DNA from 4 places in the Streptomyces sp. NPDC006309 genome. Region 1 is predicted to be linked to each of the others. Evidence: riboswitches for the same ligand, from Rfam matches in the RefSeq annotation. Region 1 holds a riboswitch; each other region holds the start of a gene.

Region 1 (4,598 bases):
CGAACGGGGAAGCAGGGGAGTAACGGGGAAGCCAGGGGAGTAAGGGGGGAGGGGCAGGGGATTGGGGAAAGAGGGTCGCAGGGCAGCCGCCGCTGAGCCGGAACGGCATGCTGCAAGCGCTTGCGGCGTCACCCCGCCGCGCGTCCCCCGGTGAGCCGGATACCGTCGGGGAGTGACCGACCAGCTCCGCCCCGACGGCCCGGCGCCCGCCCTCTTCACGTGGGAGTTCGCCACCGACCCCTACCCCGCCTACGCCTGGCTGCGCGAGCACGCCCCCGTGCACCGCACGCGGTTGCCGAGCGGGGTCGAGGCCTGGCTCGTCACCCGGTACGCCGACGCCCGGCAGGCCCTGGCCGACCAGCGGTTGAGCAAGAACCCGGCGCATCACGACGAGCCCGCGCACGCCAGGGGCAAGACCGGCATCCCCGGCGAACGCAAGGCCGAACTGATGACGCATCTGCTGAACATCGACCCGCCGGACCACACCCGGCTGCGCAGGCTGGTCAGCAAGGCGTTCACCCCGCGCCGGGTCGCCGAGTTCGCGCCCCGGGTGCAGCAGCTGACCGACGACCTCATCGACCGGTTCGCGGCATCGGGATCCGCCGACCTCATCCACGAGTTCGCCTTCCCGCTGCCCATCTACGCCATCTGCGACCTGCTCGGCGTCCCGCGCGAGGACCAGGACGACTTCCGGGACTGGGCGGGCATGATGATCCGGCACGGCGGCGGGCCCCGGGGCGGCGTCGCCCGGTCGGTGAAGAAGATGCGCGGCTATCTCGCCGAGCTGATCCACCGCAAGCGCGCTGCCCTGCCAGCCGACCCGGCGCCCGGCGAGGACCTGATCTCCGGCCTGATCCGGGCCTCCGACCACGGCGAGCACCTCACCGAGAACGAGGCCGCCGCGATGGCCTTCATCCTGCTGTTCGCCGGCTTCGAGACGACGGTCAACCTCATCGGCAACGGCACCTACGCCCTGCTCACCCACCCCGAGCAGCGCCTGCGGCTCCAGGAGTCCCTGGCGCGCGGGGAACGGGACCTGCTGGAGACCGGCGTGGAGGAACTGCTGCGCTACGACGGCCCGGTGGAGCTGGCCACCTGGCGGTTCGCCACCGAGCCGCTCACCATCGGCGGGCAGGACATCGCTCCGGGCGATCCGGTGCTCGTCGTGCTGGCCGCGGCCGACCGGGACCCGGAGCGGTTCGCCGGCCCGGACGTGCTCGACCTCGCCCGCCGCGACAACCAGCACCTCGGCTACGGCCACGGCATCCACTACTGCCTCGGCGCGCCGCTCGCCCGGCTGGAGGGCCAGACCGCGCTCGCCACCCTGCTCACCCGCCTGCCCGACCTGCGTCTCGCCGCGGACCCGGCCGAGCTGCGCTGGCGCGGCGGGCTCATCATGCGCGGCCTGCGCACCCTGCCGGTGGAGTTCACACCCACCGCCTGAGACCCACCGCGCCACCGGAAATGACAGACGTTCAACTTTGTGATCTTCACGTGATCTGTGCGGCATTAACTTGTGACAAGTGATCGTCTGCCGATACGTTCACCCCTCAGCGCGGCGGGCACTGTTCGCCGCCGGTCCTGCTGTCGCTCGAAAGGCTTCTGCATGCTCTCCGGGAACGGCCGACACCGTCGCCCCCGCCAGGCTCCGGCCCTCCTCGTCGCGGCCGGCGTGACCGGTTCCGCCATCGCCATTCCGCTCCTCGGTGCCGCGAGCGCCCACGCGGCCGACGGCACCACGTGGGACAAGGTGGCCGAATGCGAGAGCGGCGGCTCCTGGAGCGCGGACCCCGGCAACGGGTACTTCGGCGGCCTCCAGATCTCGCAGGACGACTGGGCCAAGTACGGCGGCAGCCAGTACGCGGCCAGCGCCGACCAGGCCAGCCGCTCCCAGCAGATCGCCGTCGCCGAGAAGATCCTCGCCGCCAAGGGCACCACTCCGTGGGCCACCTGCGCCCTGCTGTCCGGGCTGACCTCGGACTCGGGCTCCGTGGACGTCGACACCGGCGTCGGCGGCACCGGCGGCAGCGGTGACACCGCTGACGCCGGGGGTTCGACCGGCACCTCGGACCCGACCGGCTCGCCGGGATCGACCGGTACGTCCGGCAGTGCCGGTACTTCCGGCACCTCCGGCACGTCCGGCTCGCCGGATTCGCCGTCCTCCACCGGTGCCGGCTCGGACGCCGGCACCGGCTCCGGCTCCTCCTCGGATCCGGCCACCACGCCGACCGCGAAGCCGGGCAAGGGCGCAGGCAAGGCCACCGGGACCAAAGCTCCCAAGTCCGACAAGTCCACTCCGTCGGACGCCGGAACCCCGCAGGCCGGCGGCAGCCCGGCCACGGCCACCCCCGGCGCCGGAAATCCGGACAATCCCCAGCAAGCCGCCGGTTCCTGGAGTCTGGTCGACACCGGCAGCCTGGACGCCGGCGGGCGCCACCGTGGCACGAGTGCGGACGAAACCGTGACAAACGGTCAAAGCCCCGCACTGGCCGGCCGGCACGCCTCCCGGGAGCCGGGCGCCTACACCGTCCACGAGGGCGACACCCTCGGCTCCATCGCCGACTCCCTTGACGTCGACGGCGGATGGCGCGCGCTCTACGCCGGCAACAAGAAGGCCATCGGCGCGGACCCGAACCACATCAGTGCCGGTCAGACCCTCGAAGTCGGGGGCGAAACGGACGCGAAATAGCGAGAATTGACGCCTCATTTGGCGGCTGATGTCCGTTTTGGCGAGAGTGTGGGATGAGTCTCAGAAGCCCTGATCGTCTTTGAAATTCCGGCGATCACGTGTCTACGGTCGAGATCGCTCGTCACCACGAGCCCCGGCAGCCGCAACGCCGAATCCTGCCAGCGGTTGCCCGGGAACAGTCGTCGCGTCAAGCGCCGCAGGCAGGAGCGGGGGACCCAAGGTAAGTGCCGGGACCAGCAGTCGAAGAGGCTGGCACCGGCTGGGGGTGAAGCCGCACCTCGCGTGAGAGCGAGAGGTGCGGCCGGGCAACTCAACCGGCCCGAACCCGACAGCTCACCTCGCAGGCGTCGGTGAGGGGATAGATTCATGCTGTTTTCCGCCAAGGGCAAGCACCGTCGTCCGTCCAAGGCCGTTCGTGCCATCACGCTCGCCGGTGTCACCGGCGCCGCCGTCGCCGCCCCGCTGATGGCGACCGGCACCGCCTCCGCCGCCACCACCTCCGAGTGGGACGCCGTCGCCCAGTGCGAGTCCGGCGGCAACTGGGCCATCAACACCGGCAACGGTTACTACGGCGGCCTTCAGTTCTCCGCCTCCACCTGGGCCGCGTACGGCGGCACGCAGTACGCCGCCACCGCCGACCGGGCCGGCAAGGCGCAGCAGATCGCCGTCGCCGAGAAGGTCCTGGCCGCGCAGGGCAAGGGCGCCTGGCCGGTCTGCGGCACGGGCCTGTCGGGCGCGTCCTCCGGCGGCTCCGCCCCGAGCACCACCTCGGACTCGGCCGGCACCACCACCCGCTCCACCGACCAGCAGACCGCCTCCCGCTCCGCCGAGCGCCCGGCCGCGTCCGCGAGCCAGACCCCGAGCCAGGCCCCGAGCCAGAACAAGAGCAAGACCGTCACTACCCCGACCGGCAAGACGGTCAAGAAGGGCGACGGCGAGTACAAGGTCGTCACCGGTGACACCCTCAGCTCCATCGCCACCGCGCAGCACGTGCGGGGCGGCTGGGCGAAGCTGTTCGAGCTGAACAAGGACATCGTCCAGGACGCCAACCTCATCTACCCGGGTCAGCAGCTGCACCTGAAGTGACCCCCGGCTCCCCGCGAGCCACAGCCCCCTCACACCCGGCCCGCATACCGAGTGCCCCGTGAGGGGGGTCCCGCCCCACGGGCTCCCCGCCCGGTGCGTGTTCCCCCGTACGCACCGAGGCGGGGCTTTTTTCTGCCCGCCGCCCTTCCCCCGCGTCCCGGCCTCTTTTCGACGGGCCCTTTGTTTCGGCAACAAACAAAAGGTACGGTCACCTTGTCCACGGGACGGTCGGTCGGTGGCTGACGCCCCCGGGACGGTTAGGCTCTAGTCGCAAGGCACAGCCGTAAGGCACCCAGCCCGCACTTCCAGCGTCACATCCAAGAAGGAGATGCTCGTGCCGTCCATCGACGTCGTCGTAGCCCGGGAAATCCTGGACTCCCGAGGCAACCCCACGGTCGAGGTCGAGGTCGGCCTCGACGACGGCAGCACGGGTCGTGCCGCCGTTCCGTCCGGCGCCTCGACCGGCGCCTTCGAGGCCATCGAGCTGCGCGACGGTGACCCGAACCGCTACCAGGGCAAGGGCGTCGAGAAGGCGGTCCTCGCCGTGATCGAGCAGATCGGCCCGGAGCTGGTGGGCTACGACGCCACCGAGCAGCGCCTGATCGACCAGGCCATGTTCGACCTGGACGCCACCGACAACAAGGGCTCCCTCGGCGCCAACGCCATCCTCGGCGTCTCGCTCGCCGTCGCCCACGCCGCCTCCGAGGCCAGCGACCTGCCGCTCTTCCGCTACCTGGGCGGCCCGAACGCGCACCTGCTGCCGGTGCCGATGATGAACATCCTGAACGGCGGCTCGCACGCCGACTCCAACGTGGACATCCAG
Region 2 (4,598 bases), on a different contig from region 1:
CGCGGGCCGCGCCGACGAACTGTGCCGCTTCGCCGTCCTGTTCGGCGACCCGCAGCTCGCCCTCACCGCGGTGCGGCGCGTCCTGGAGGTGACCCCCGAGGAGGTGCGGGAGGTCGCCGCGGCTCGTCTGCGCCCCGACAACCGCGCGGTCCTCGTCTACGAGCCGAAGTCCCCGGAGGCCGTCGAGGACACCGAGGTCCCCGGGGACCCGGAGCAGGAAGCGACCGTAGAGGCGGGCCGCGACGAGACCGAGAACGAGGAGACGGCCAAGTGACCGAGCTCGCCACCATGGAGTTCCACCCCCAGCCCCAGCCCGGTGAGGCCAGGCCCTGGGCGTTCCCGGCCCCCGAGCGCGGCACCCTCGGCAACGGCCTGACCGTGCTGCGCTGTCACCGCCCCGGCCAGCAGGTCGTCGCCGTGGAGGTGCTGCTGGACGCGCCGCTGGACGCCGAGCCCGCCGGTCTGGACGGCGTCGCCACGATCATGGCGCGGGCCTTCTCGGAGGGCACCGACCGGCACTCGGCCGAGGAGTTCGCCGCCGAGCTGGAGCGCGCGGGCGCCACGCTCGACGCGCACGCCGACCACCCCGGCGTCCGGCTCGGCCTGGAGGTCCCGGCCTCCCGGCTGGCCAGGGGCCTCGGCCTGCTCGCCGACGCCCTGCGCGCGCCCGCCTTCGCCGAGAGCGAGGTCGAGCGGCTGGTCCGCAACCGCCTGGACGAGATCCCGCACGAGCTGGCCAGCCCGGCTCGCCGGGCCGCCAAGGAACTCTCCAGGGAGCTGTTCCCGGCGGACTCGCGCATGTCCCGCCCGCGCCAGGGCACCGAGGAGACGGTCGCGAAGATCGACGCGGCGGCCGTACGCGCCTTCTACGACCGCCATGTGCGGCCCGCCACGGCCACCGTGGTCGTCGTCGGCGACCTGACCGGCGCCGACCTGGACGCGCTGCTCGCCGACACCCTGGGCGCCTGGACCGGCACCCCTGGCGAGCCCCGGCCCGTGCCGCCGGTGACCGCCGACGACACCGGGCGCGTGATCGTCGTGGACCGGCCCGGTGCCGTCCAGACGCAACTGCTCATCGGCCGCGTGGGGGCCGACCGGCACGACCGGGTCTGGCCCGCCCAGGTGCTCGGCACGTACTGCCTCGGCGGCACCCTCACCTCCCGCCTGGACCGCGTCCTGCGCGAGGAGAAGGGCTACACCTACGGCGTGCGCGCCTTCGGTCAGGTCCTGCGCTCGGCGCCGGACGGCACGGGCGCGGCGATGCTCGCCATCAGCGGCTCGGTGGACACGCCGAACACCGGCCCCGCGCTGGACGACCTGTGGAAGGTGCTGCGCACGCTCGCGGCGGAGGGCCTGACCGACGCGGAGCGGGACGTCGCCGTGCAGAACCTCGTCGGCGTGGCGCCGCTGAAGTACGAGACCGCGGCGGCCGTCGCGAGCACGCTGGCCGACCAGGTCGAGCAGCACCTGCCCGACGACTTCCAGGCGACGCTGTATCAGCGGCTGGCCGCCACGGGCACGGTGGAGGCCACCGCTGCCGTCGTGAACGCCTTCCCGGTGGACCGCCTGGTGACGGTCCTCGTCGGTGACGCGTCCCGGATCAAGGAGCCGGTCGAGGCACTCGGCATCGGCGAAGTCACCGTCGTCGCCGCGGAGTAGACGCACCGGCGGACGCGAAGGCGTACGCGCGCGCGTGGGGCCCTGCCGACCTACGGGTCGTCAGGGCCCCTGCCGTTCCACTCGTTCACTCAGATGCCCGTTTTGGGGCGGAGGTTGCCTGTCTGCCCTGTGGGATGCGCTACAAAAACCCGGATCTGTTTGAGGAGGGGGAGCGGGCCGCCGTACCGTCATCCGGGCTGTTCGTCAGGCAGTGCGCCGCACCCGCGGCAGCGGACAGTCATCGCCGAGTCCCCGTACGGCGCGAGCCAGGGGAGCCGGGGACCCATCGTCCCTGGGGTGAATCGGGCGCCCGCGCGTGAGCGAGGGGGCCCGTAGGAGACCTTCCTGCTCCGAACCCGTCAGCTAACCCGGTAGGCGAGAGGGAAGGAAAGGACCAGCCACTTCATGGCGTTCATGTGCGCCACCGGGAAGCACCGCAAGCCCGGCCGGGTCAAGCGCACCACCGCTCAGGCGGCGGGTGTCGCGGCCCTCACCACCACCGGCGTCATCGGCACCCTCGCCGCGTCCCCGGCGCTCGCCGCGGACAGCTCCGTGGAGGAGACCGGCCTCACCCCGGTCCTCACCGTGAACGACGACGTCGCCGAGCAGATCGACGCGCAGGCCGCCGCCCAGCAGCAGGCCGCCGAGCAGAAGGCGGCCGAGGCGGCCGCGGAGAAGGCGGCCGCCAAGAGGGCCCAGGAGGTCCGCGAGGCGCGGGTCCGCGCCGCCCGCGAGGCCGAGCGCAAGCGGCTGAACGCCTTCGTCATCCCGATCGCGCACTCGTACGTCTCCACGGCCTACCAGGCCAGCAGCTCCCTGTGGTCCTCCGGTTCGCACACCGGCATCGACTTCCACGCGGCCAGCGGCACCTCCGTCCACGCGGTGGGTTCCGGCACGGTCGTCTCCACGGGCTGGGGCGGCGCGTACGGCAACCAGATCGTGCTCCGGATGGCCGACGGCATGTACACCCAGTACGGCCACCTGTCGTCCATCGGTGTCACGGTGGGCCAGAAGGTCGTCCCGGGGCAGCAGATCGGCGTGTCGGGCGCGACCGGCAACGTCACCGGCCCGCACCTGCACTTCGAGGCCCGTACGACGCCCGACTACGGCTCGGACATCGACCCCGTCGCCTACCTCCGCAAGCACGGCGTGAACGTCTGACCGGACGGACACCCGCACGGCCTGCCAAGCCCCGGCTCACCGAGCCGGGGCTTTCTCCTTTTTCCGTCGTTTCCTTCCGGTGCCCGCCGGACCCGCTGACCAAAATATATCCATGGATGACGCCCGGCCGTCGGAAATTCAGGTCCATTGGAATAGAGTCACGGGAACACGCGTCCATCGTCGGCGTTTCACGGGTATTAAGGCGGAGGTCGGTCATGCGTATTCCGGCGCACTCGGTGTGCACCGCTGTCCGGGACGACATCGTCGCCGGTGTCCACGAACGCGGCAGCCGCCTCACCGAGGAAGTCCTGGCCCGCCGCTACGGCGTCTCGCGTGTCCCCGTCCGCGAGGCCCTGCGCACCCTGGAGGCGGAGGGTTTCGTGGTGACACGCCGGCACGCGGGCGCGTGCGTGGCCGAACCGACCGAGCAGGAGGCCGCCGACCTGCTGGAGATGCGGCTGCTGCTGGAGCCGCTGGGGGCCGCCCGGGCCGCGCAGCGGCGCACCGAGGCCCATCTGAAGGTGCTGCGCGGACTGGTCCGGCTGGGCCAGGAGCGGGCCAGGAGGGGTGGCGGCGAGGATCTGCGCGCGCTGGGCGGCTGGTTCCACGAGACGCTCGCCCAGGCCTCCGGCAGCCCCTCGCTGACCTCGGTGCTCACCCAGCTGCGGCACAAGATCGCCTGGATGTACGCGGTGGCTACGCCGCTCGCCCCGGTGGAGTCGTGGGCGGAGCACGGGGCGATCGTGGACGCGGTGGCGCGGGGGGACGGGGAGCGCGCGCGGGCGCTCACCGCGCTGCACACCGAGCGCGCCACCAGCGGCCACCGGCTGCGTTTCCCCGGTGCCCCGGGGCGTGTGAGGACTTCGCAACGGGCCGTAAACACGACGGGCCCGCGGAATTAACACGGACGCCGTATACAAAGGAGGGGAATTGTCGGGCGAATGTCTCCCGCTTGTCGGCCGGATGTTTTCCCCTGCCTGAATTCCGTTCCCTGTGAATTCGCGAGGAAGTTCCGGCGCGAGCCGGCCGTGAACCGGCGCAATACCGTGCGGAGCGTGCGCGGAAACGCCGGAGCCGCGCCGCCCCGGGGGGCGAACGCGGCTCCGGCGCTCTGCGCGGTAAGGCTCAGACGGTCTCCGGGAGCTCCTCGAGACCCTCGGAGACCAGCTTGGCCAGACGGTCGAGGGCGGCGTCCGCGCCCTCGGCGTCCGAGGCGAGGACGATCTCCTCGCCACCCTGGGCGCCCAGGCCCAGGACGCCCAGCATGGAGGCCGCGTTGACGGGGTCGCCCCCGGCCTTGGCGATCGTCACCGGGACGCCTGTGGCCGTGGCGGCTCGGACGAAGATGGAAGCGGGGCGGGCGTGGAGGCCCTCGGCCCAGCCGACGTTGACGCGGCGCTCAGCCATGTGATGCTGCCCTTCAGTACTCAGGGTTGTCTAGACCAGTTTCCCATATCGTGAAGCGTGCCCGGAGCGGACCTTCGTCCCCTCCGTGTGCCGTCGGACCGCGGCCTCGGTCCGGCGTGTCGTCCTCCACAGACTGCCTCGCGACGTTGTCGTACGCGAGCCGTACTCTGGGGCCCATGCAGACCCCGGCGGACCGGCAGGACCGGCACGAGTACCCCGCCCACTGGGAGGCGGACGTGGTGCTGCGCGACGGGGGTACCGCGCGCATCCGGCCCATCACCGTCGATGACGCCGACCGCCTGGTCAGCTTCTACGAGCAGGTCTCGGACGAGTCGAAGTACTACCGCTTCTTCGCGCCCTACCCGCGGCTG
Region 3 (4,598 bases), on a different contig from region 1:
TCCGCGTGAGAGGGGTGTGCCCATGTCCCGACCGTTCGCCCGCCAGGTCCTGCCCGAGTTCACCGAGCGCACGGGCAGCGGCGCCCGCACCCTCGACCCGTACGGCAAGCTCTTCGAGTCCCGGATCGTCCTCCTCGGCACCCCGGTCGACGACACCGCCGCGAGCGACGTGACGGCCCAGCTCATGTACCTCGAACACGCGGCCCCTGACCGGGACATCACGCTGTACATCAACTCGCCGGGCGGCCCCTTCCACGCCATGACCACGATCTACGACACCATGCGCTACATCAGCTGCGACGTGGCGACGTACTGCCTGGGACAGGCCTCCTCCACCGCCGCGGTGCTGCTCGCGGCCGGCGCCCCGGGCAAGCGGTCCGCACTGCCCGGCGCGCGCATGCTGATCGAACAGCCCGGACTGCCCGAGCCGGTGCGCGGCCGGCCCAGCGATCTCCTCATCGAGGCCGAGGAGCTGGCCCGGGTCCGCGCACTGCTGGCGGAGATGCTCGTCCGGCACACGGGGCGCACGGCCGGGCAGGTGCACGAGGATCTGGCGCGGGACCTGTTCCTGGACGCCCCCGGGGCCCTCGCCTACGGCCTGGTGGATCACATCGTGCCCAGCCGCCGGAACGCGCCCGGCGCACCGGACGCGAGGTGAGCCCCCCGATGCCGCCGGAGCTGCCGCCGCTGCCCGCGCTGACCCGCGCCGAGGGCGACCTGATCGACCGTTACCTGGAGGCGGCCGACCTGCTGGGCCGCGTCAATCCGGCCCGGCACGGAGACACGTACCGCGGGCTGCGCGCGGCCCAGGCCCTGGTGCGCAAGGCGGCAGAGCTCCGGGACGCGCTCGAGGTGATGCACGAGCGGGGCGAGACGGAGCTGCACGGGGACACGCTGGCACGGGCCTTGCGCGTGCTGGACGGTGAGCGCCGTACCGCTCGCGTCGCGCTCCCGCCCGATGCCGTCGGCTGAGGCGGACACCCGGCCGGCCGTCCGAAGTCCCCGTGTCGACGCTTTCCGTTCGCGCCGGGCTCGAAACGGTCCGAACGAGGTACGCCCGTCCGGTGGACATCCGGAATGATTTTCGGGCTTCCCGACTTGTGCGGCATGTGGGTCGGGTGTGCGGCGGAGAGCGTTTAGCCCCAGGTCGGGGGCTACGCACGGGTCCTGACGATGACTCGAACACAGCGATGTCCACCCGAACGGGTGAGTGGTGAGTAACACCACAAAGCCCCGATTCCGTTGGGATTTTCCGACAGTTGTAGGTCAAGATCCCTGACTGACGACAAGACCCCGCCACCGCGGCGGGGCGATCCGGGCGGACGCCGAGTCCTGCCGCCGCCCGGATGACCGGTCGACAGGAGTGGATCGGCAGGAGTGGAGGACCCAGGCAAGACGGGTCGCCGGAACACATGTTCGTCTGCTCGACGCGGACGGGCGGGGTTCCGAGCCGCCCTTGGGGTGAAGCCGTGGCGACACGGCCGGGCAACTTCGCCAGCCCGAATCCGACAGGTCATCCTTCACAGGCGGCTGACGAAGGGTTGCGCATGACTGCGCTCAATCGTGTCCCGTCACTGATGGCCAGGGCCGGCACCGCCTCGGCCCTCACCCTCGCCGCCGTGGGCGGCTCGATCGCCGTGCCCGGCCTCGCCACCGACGCGTCCGCCGCCACGATGGCGACGAAGGCACTCAAGGTCGCGGCCTCCAAGAAGGGTGCGCCGTACAAGTGGGGCGCCACAGGTCCGCGCAGGTTCGACTGCTCGGGGCTGACTTTCTACTCCTTCAAGAAGGTGGGCAAGAAGCTGCCGCGCACCGCAGCGCAGCAGTACAACAAGACCCACCACATCTCCGCCCGCAGCCGCAAGGCGGGTGACCTGGTGTTCTTCCACTCGGGTTCCAGCGTGTACCACGTCGGCATCTACGCGGGCCACGGAAAGATCTGGCACGCCCCGAGGACCGGTGACGTGGTGAGGCTTCAGAAGATCTGGACCAGGAGCGTCTGGTACGGCCGGGTCAGCTGACCCGGCCGCGGAGCGAGAGCGCCCGGCCCCGGCCCCCGCCACGGTGAACGGCCGGCTCCGGGCGCCGGGCCCGCTCCGAGCGTTGGGCCCGCTCCGAGCGCCGTAGCGCCGCCCCGGGCCGCCCGTCACCACGGGCGGCCCGGGGCCGACACGTCCCGCGGCGGAGCCGGCCGGGCGGCCATGCCGCTCAGGGCTCCTGCGGCCCGCCTGCCGGTAACGGGGCGGCCGGCAGCGTCCAGGGGAGTTCGATACAGACCGTCTTGCCGCCCTCACGGGTGGGGCGGACGCGGAGCCTGCCGCCGTGCTCCGCGGTGAGCCAGCGGATGATGACCATGCCGCGGCCGTTGTCCTGCTGCACGGCGGCGGGCAGTCTCTTCGGGAAGCGGGGATGACTGTCCGTGACACCGATGCGCAGGTGTTCGTCACGGTCCAGTGCGATGTCGACCGTGAAGGTGGGTGACTGGCCGAGGGTGTGCTGCACGGCGTTGGTGGCCAGCTCCGAGACGATCAGCCGCACGGTGTCGGCCGTTTCGGTGTCCGAGGGCAGACCCCACTCCACGAGGGTGCCCACGACGTAGGAGCGGGCGGCGGAGACCGAGGCGGGATCGCTCGGCAGAGTGACGGATGCTTCCAGATGGTCTGCCATGGCGACGTCGTCCCTTTCCCGCGGGACCGCGGTCCGACATACAGCGAATGCTTCGAGTACGGTCCCGGAACTGGTGCTTGTTCGCCAGACTGCCATCAACGGGTCGGTCAGGGGGAGCGATCCACCGGGATATGCATATATCTGTCGCTCGAAGCGGTGAACCCTGCGCTGCGAAACCGTATGTGGGCGGCCCGGAAGGAGTAAGGAGGAGCCCATGCAGAACGGTCCGGCAGTGCGCCGTCGCAAACTGGGCGCCGAACTGCGCAGGCTGCGTACCGGCGCCGGATTCACCAGCGGTGAGGCGGCCCGGCTCGTCGGCTGGCACCAGTCGAAAGTGAGCCGGATCGAGACCGGGGCCAGTGGTGTGAAACCGGCCGATCTGCGGTTACTGCTGGACGCCTACGGCGTCCACGACGGACACCTGCGCGAGTTGCTGCTGATGCTGGCGGGGTCGCAGGACGCGGGCGGCCGGAACCGCTGGTGGCACGCCTACCGCGGGGAACTCCCGCCCACCTACCGCGATTTCATCAGCCTGGAGTCGCAGGCGAGCGCCATGCGCACCCTGGAGACCACGGTCGTGCCGGGCCTGCTCCAGACGGCCGAGTACGCCCGCGCGGTGACCCGGGCGGCCGTCAAGGACCTGGACGAGGACCGGCTGGACACCCTGGTGGAGGTGCGTCTGGCCAGGCAGGACGTGTTACGCGCGGACCCGCCGCCGGCGCTGAGCGCCGTACTGGACGAGGCGGTGCTGCGCCGGGAGGTCGGCGGTCGCGCGGTGATGTCCCGTCAGCTGGAGCGGCTGATGGAGGCCGCCTCGCTGCCCCAGGTACGGCTCCAGATCCTGCCCTTCAGTGCCGGGGCGCATATCGGCCTCACCGGGCCTTTCGTTATCTTCTCATTTCCGAGCACTTCCGATCTGGATGTAGTCGTTCTCGACCAGTTGACGAGTAGCCTCTACCTGGAACGGAAAGAAGACCTGGTGGCCTACACCGAGGCCTTCCAGACCCTTCAGTTCCACGCCCTTTCCCCCGAGGACTCGTTGGACTACATCGCCGCAATAGGTGACGGCGCGTAAGGAGGCACCATGCCCGCACCGCCTCGGAACATCCCTGCCAGTACCGACCTGCCCGACGCGCGCTGGCTGCGCAGCAGTTACAGCACGGGCGCCAACAACTGCGTGGAGACGGCCCGGCCGCGCTCCGGCCCCGGAGCCGGGCTGCTCGCCGTGCGTGACTCCAAGACCCCGGCCGGACCGGCGCTGCTCTTCTCCGCCGGCAGCTGGTCCGAATTCATCACCGCGCTCTGATCAGAACCGGTCATTTCTTTCATCGTCATCCGGTGACACACGGCCGTGTCACGCCGACTCATGGTCGCGTCTCGCCGATGACGCGTACAGCGTGTTCGATCTCGGCCCCGGACAGGTCCGCGCGGGCGGTCAGCCTCAGCCGTGAGATGCCGTCGGGCACGGAGGGAGGACGGAAACAGCCCACGGACAGGCCCGCCGTACGGCAGTCGGCCGCCCAGCGCACCGCCTGCTCCGGGGACGGAGCCCGCACGGAGACCACCGCGGCGTCCGGACGCACCGCCTCCAGACCCGCGGCGGTCAGCCGTGCATGCAGTTCCGCGGCCACCTCACGGGCGCGCGCCGCCCGTCCCGGCTCGCGCTCCAGCAGCCGCAGCGCGGCCAGCGCGGCACCGGCCGCCGCCGGCGCCAGGCCCGTGTCGAAGATGAACGTGCGGGCCGCGTTGACCAGGTGGTCGATCACCCGGGCCGGGCCGAGCACCACACCACCCTGGCTGCCCAGCGACTTGGACAGGGTCGCCGTGGCGACCACGTCATCGGCTCCCGCGAGGCCGGCCGCGTACGGCGCGCCCCGGCCGCCGTCGCCCAGCACGCCGAGCCCGTGGGCGTCGTCCACGACCAGCCCGGC
Region 4 (4,598 bases), on a different contig from region 1:
TCCACCGGGCCGCCGCGAGGGAGTACGCCGATGCCCCTGCCGTACGTACTGCTGTCCGCCGCCGTCTCCCTCGACGGCTACCTGGACGACACCGGCCCCGAACGGCTCCTGCTGTCCGGCCCGGCCGACTTCGACCGGGTCGACGCGGTACGGGCCTCCGCCGACGCCATCCTGATCGGCGCCGGCACGATCCGCGCCGACAACCCGCGTCTGCTGGTCAACTCCGCCGAGCGGCGCGCGGCGCGGGTCGCGGCGGGCCGGCCGGCGTACCCGCTGAAGGTGACGGTCACCGCCTCCGGCGACCTCGACCCGGGCGCCCACTTCTGGCACACCGGCGGCGACAAGCTCGTCTGCACCACCGACGCCGGCGCCGGCCGGGCCGCGCGTCTCCTCGGCGGCACCGCCGACGTCGTGGCGCTCGGCCCCGTCCTGGACTGGCGGGCCCTGCTGGAGCATCTGCACGACGTGCGGGGCGTCGAGCGCCTGATGGTCGAGGGCGGCGGCCAGGTCCACACCCAGCTGCTCCAGCAGGACCTCGCCGACGAACTCCAGCTCGTCCTCGCCCCGCTCCTCGTCGGCGACCCCGCGGCCCCGCGCCTGTTCGGCCCCGGCGCCTACCAGGACGGACGCCTGCGCCTGACCGAGACCCGCCGTATCGAGGACGTCGTCCTCATGCGCTACGAGCCCACGGCCCCCGGCACCGGTCCGGTCCCCACCCCGGCCGACCGTCACTGGCTGCGCACCGCCTGCGAACTCGCCGCCCTGTGCCCGCCCTCCCGGACGGCGTTCAGTGTGGGCGCGGTCGTGGTCGCCGCGGACGGTACGGAGCTGGCCCGCGGCCACTCCCGCGAAGGCGCCGACCCTGTGGTCCACGCGGAGGAGGCGGCCCTCGCGAAGACCGACCCGGCCGACCCGCGCCTGCCCGGCGCCACGGTCTACAGCAGCCTGGAACCCTGCGCCCGCCGCGCCTCCCGCCCCGCCCCCTGCGCCGAGCTGATCCTGCGGGCCGGGGTGCGCCGGGTGGTCACGGCGTGGCGGGAGCCCGACACGTTCGTCGCGGCGGCCGACGGCTCGGGTGTGCTGACCGGCGCGGGCGCCCGGGTCGTCGTACTGCCGGAGCTGGAGTCCCTCGCCAAGGCGCCGAACGGGCATCTGCTCGCCGGATGACACTCAGGGCCGGAATCCATTGGATTCCGGCCCTGAGTTCCAGTAGCGGGGACAGGATTTGAACCTGCGACCTCTGGGTTATGAGCCCAGCGAGCTACCGAGCTGCTCCACCCCGCGTCGTTGTGTCTCTACTGTACGCCATCCACAGGGTGCGATGCACATCGCTTCCGCGGCCCCCCGGCAGCTGTGACGGACCGTGATCGGGTGGGCCCTGTGCGGTGACGGTCGAGTCACCATCAAAGCCGCGAGTGACTCCTGTACGTCGGTCAACTCGCCCGCTTTGTGCATGTCATGACCGGTAAATCCCCAGGTTTGAACATTGATGATCATGGCGAACAGCTTGGAAAGTGACTGGCGGGTCTATTAACGTTCGATAACGCAGCGCGGTCGTCCCAGCCGTCACCGACGGCTCCGCGCGCACGCGCCGAATCCCGCAAGGGAACCGGGGAACCACCACCCTGGGGTGAATCTCGCGAACGCCGACGTGGAGCCCACACGGTCCACGACCGGTATACGCGCGTAGGAGACCTTCCCGCTCCGAACCCGTCAGCTAACCCGGTAGGCGGCGGAAGGAAAGGAGCACGCCCGCGTGGCGTCCAACCGCCCTGCCCCCGAAATCCCGTTCGTGCCGGCTCGGCGCGAGACCGAGACCTTCGGCTACGACGCCCACCGGGCCGACGCGGGCCCCTGGGAGGAGTGGAACCCCACCGAGGACTCCGTCGCCCCGGTCCGCGGCCGGCACCGGGTCGCCAAGCAGCGCGGCGGCTTCGCCCGCAGCTCCACCGTCCTCGGCGTCGGCGTGATGGCCGCGGTCGGCGCGGGCGGCATGGCCAGCGCCAACACCGGCAAGCCGCCGGTCTCCCTCTCCCTGCCGGACCTGCCCTCCGTCGGCTCCCTCTTCGGCGACACCGCCACCGAGGCGCCGCAGACCGCCACGACCGCGCTCAGCAGCGTCGGCGTGGCCTCCGCCGAGGACCAGCGGGACACCGACGCGGGCGAGGCCCTGCGCAACCGGATCATGGCCCAGGCCGAGCAGCAGCAGGGCCAGGCCGACAACAAGGCCACCGCCGTCGCCCTCGCCGCCGCCGAGAAGCAGAGCGCGGCCGCCGCCGCCCAGGCCGAGAAGGAGGCCGCCGCGAAGGCGGCCGAGGCCAAGGGCGAGGCGGAGGCCGCCGCCGCGAAGAAGGCGGACCAGAAGGCCGCGAAGGCGGCCGAGGAGAAGCGGCTGGCCGAGCCGGCGAAGCCGGCCGGGAAGTACACGCTGCCCACCTCCTCCTACACGATCACCTCGACGTTCGGCCAGGCCGGCACGATGTGGTCCTCCGGCCACCACACCGGCCTGGACTTCGCCGCCCCCACCGGCACCCTCATCAAGGCCATCCACGGTGGCACGATCACCGAGGCGGGCTGGGCCGGCTCCTACGGCTACCGCACGATCCTCACCCTGGACGACGGCACCGAACTGTGGTTCTGCCACCAGTCCTCGATCAACGTCACGGCCGGCCAGAAGGTCACCACCGGCGAGGTCATCGGCCGGGTCGGCGCCACCGGCAACGTCACCGGCCCGCACCTGCACCTGGAGGTCCACCCCGGCGGCCAGGCCGCCGCCATCGACCCGATGGCGTGGCTGCGGGACAAGGGCCTCACCCCCTGACGGTTTTGCGGGAACTTGGCGCCGGCGGCGGATTGTGATCATCGCCGCCGGCGTTGTAGTGACGTATGACCTCACTGACATCACTCCGCACACTCGGCTCCTCCGACCTCCGGGTCTTCCCGCTCGCCCTCGGCGGCAACGTCTTCGGCTGGACCGCCGACGAGCAGGCCTCCTTCGCCGTCCTCGACGCCTACACGGCCGCCGGCGGCAACTTCATCGACACCGCCGACTCCTACTCCGCCTGGATCGAGGGCAACCGGGGCGGCGAGTCGGAGACGATCATCGGCAAGTGGATCAAGGCCCGCGGCAACCGCGACGACGTCGTCATCGCCACCAAGGTCAGCCAGCACCCCGAGTACCGGGGCCTGTCCGCGGCGAACATCAAGGCCGCCGCCGACGCCTCGCTGCGCCGTCTGGAAACCGACCGCATCGACCTCTACTACACCCACTTCGACCAGCCCGAGGTGCCGGTCGAGGAGATCATCGGCGCGCTGGACGAGCTGGTGAAGGCGGGCAAGGTCCGGCACATCGCCGCCTCCAACATCAGCCCCGAGCGCCTCCGGGCCTCCCTCGACCACTCCGACCGCGAGGGCCTGGCCCGCTACGTCGCCCTCCAGCCCCACTACAACCTGGTCTCCCGCGACACGTACGAGGGCCCGCTCCAGGACCTCGCCGCCCGCGAGAACCTGGCCGCCGTCCCCTACTTCTCCCTCGCGTCGGGCTTCCTCACCGGCAAGTACCGCCCCGGTACGACCGTCGACAGCGCCCGCGCCGGTACGGCCCGCAAGTACGCGGACTCCGAGGGCGGCCGGCGGGTCCTGGCGGCCCTGGACGACATCGCCGCCGCCCACGAGGTCCCGGTCGCCACGGTCGCGCTGGCCTGGCTGGCCGCCCAGCCGACCGTCACGGCCCCGATCGCCTCGGCACGCACGGTGGAACAGCTCCCGGCGCTGCTGGGTGTGGCGGACCTGACGCTCACGGACGACGAGCTGGCCACCCTGACCACGGCCTCCGCGTAGCCCCCCGGCCCGCCCCGGCCGATCCGCCCCGGCCGTCCCGTCCGGCTATGTCCGGTACGGGTTGTAGGCCGGGTGGGCGCCCGCCGGGGCGCCCTGCCAGTACGGCACGGGGCCCACGTACACCGGGCGGGCCGGCGTGGCGGCCCGCGCCGCGTACTCCAGTGCCGGGCGTGCCGGTTCCCTGCGCCGCCACAGCTCGTCCAGCAGCTCCCGCTCCCGTACGACGAAGTCGGCCCCGGCCCGCCCGCGCCGCCCCCGGTGCCGCAGGAACGCCAGCGAGGTCGCGTACGCCTCGTAGCGCGCCACCTCCCGCGCCGCCGGCCGGCCGAGGTGGTGCCGGGCGTAGTCCCGGGCCATCCGCCGCGCCCGCATCGACCCGAGCGCGAACGGCTCGCCCGGGCCCAGCCATCCGGCCAGTACGTACGCGGGGAGTTCCGCGCGCACCGTCCGCAGCTCCCGCTGCCGCGTCCAGATCGCGAGCCAGGTCAGCAGCGCGAACGCGGGCAGCATGAAGGCGGCGTAGACGGCGAAGAACCCGTACCGGCCGAACGTGGAGGAGCCGTTCCAGAAGGCGTGCATGCTCATCGCGAGCAGCAGTCCGCAGACCGGCAGCAGGGCCCGCCGCACACGCTGCCGCTCGCCGGAGCGCGCTGCGACACCGAAACCGATGCCGGTCAGGACCGTGAACAGGGGGTGCGCGAACGGCGACATCACGATGCGCACGAAGAAGGTCGCGGCGGTGACCGAGGCGATGCCAC

The links. Region 1 has a riboswitch for cyclic di-AMP ahead of ABZ117_RS05140 (transglycosylase family protein). Riboswitches for the same ligand answer to the same signal wherever they lie in the genome.
Region 2: it holds a riboswitch for cyclic di-AMP, as region 1 does, so the genes downstream of both, ABZ117_RS04625 (M23 family metallopeptidase) here and ABZ117_RS05140 (transglycosylase family protein) in region 1, are expected to answer to the same signal.
Region 3: it holds a riboswitch for cyclic di-AMP, as region 1 does, so the genes downstream of both, ABZ117_RS25860 (C40 family peptidase) here and ABZ117_RS05140 (transglycosylase family protein) in region 1, are expected to answer to the same signal.
Region 4: it holds a riboswitch for cyclic di-AMP, as region 1 does, so the genes downstream of both, ABZ117_RS10770 (M23 family metallopeptidase) here and ABZ117_RS05140 (transglycosylase family protein) in region 1, are expected to answer to the same signal.

What each region holds. Positions count from the first base shown of each region.
Region 1 covers NZ_JBEXRO010000003.1:76,040-80,637, reverse strand. The annotation lists gene ABZ117_RS05150 (cytochrome P450) at 173-1,444, shown strand; gene ABZ117_RS05145 (transglycosylase family protein) at 1,607-2,689, shown strand; cyclic di-AMP (ydaO/yuaA leader) riboswitch at 2,872-3,051, shown strand; gene ABZ117_RS05140 (transglycosylase family protein) at 3,056-3,775, shown strand; gene eno (phosphopyruvate hydratase) at 4,110-4,598, shown strand, end outside.
Region 2 covers NZ_JBEXRO010000002.1:481,378-485,975, reverse strand. The annotation lists gene ABZ117_RS04635 (pitrilysin family protein) at 1-274, shown strand, start outside; gene ABZ117_RS04630 (pitrilysin family protein) at 271-1,659, shown strand; cyclic di-AMP (ydaO/yuaA leader) riboswitch at 1,892-2,052, shown strand; gene ABZ117_RS04625 (M23 family metallopeptidase) at 2,065-2,820, shown strand; gene ABZ117_RS04620 (GntR family transcriptional regulator) at 3,036-3,722, shown strand; gene ABZ117_RS04615 (HPr family phosphocarrier protein) at 3,946-4,227, opposite strand; gene ABZ117_RS04610 (GNAT family N-acetyltransferase) at 4,404-4,598, shown strand, end outside.
Region 3 covers NZ_JBEXRO010000022.1:119,703-124,300, reverse strand. The annotation lists gene ABZ117_RS25870 (ATP-dependent Clp protease proteolytic subunit) at 23-658, shown strand; gene ABZ117_RS25865 (hypothetical protein) at 667-972, shown strand; cyclic di-AMP (ydaO/yuaA leader) riboswitch at 1,408-1,545, shown strand; gene ABZ117_RS25860 (C40 family peptidase) at 1,548-2,021, shown strand; gene ABZ117_RS25855 (ATP-binding protein) at 2,209-2,667, opposite strand; gene ABZ117_RS25850 (helix-turn-helix transcriptional regulator) at 2,882-3,742, shown strand; gene ABZ117_RS25845 (DUF397 domain-containing protein) at 3,752-3,973, shown strand; gene ABZ117_RS25840 (8-amino-7-oxononanoate synthase) at 4,032-4,598, opposite strand, start outside.
Region 4 covers NZ_JBEXRO010000005.1:365,756-370,353, forward strand. The annotation lists gene ABZ117_RS10760 (dihydrofolate reductase family protein) at 31-1,167, shown strand; tRNA gene ABZ117_RS10765 (tRNA-Met) at 1,211-1,284, opposite strand; cyclic di-AMP (ydaO/yuaA leader) riboswitch at 1,580-1,749, shown strand; gene ABZ117_RS10770 (M23 family metallopeptidase) at 1,757-2,821, shown strand; gene ABZ117_RS10775 (aldo/keto reductase) at 2,896-3,840, shown strand; gene ABZ117_RS10780 (PrsW family intramembrane metalloprotease) at 3,886-4,598, opposite strand, start outside.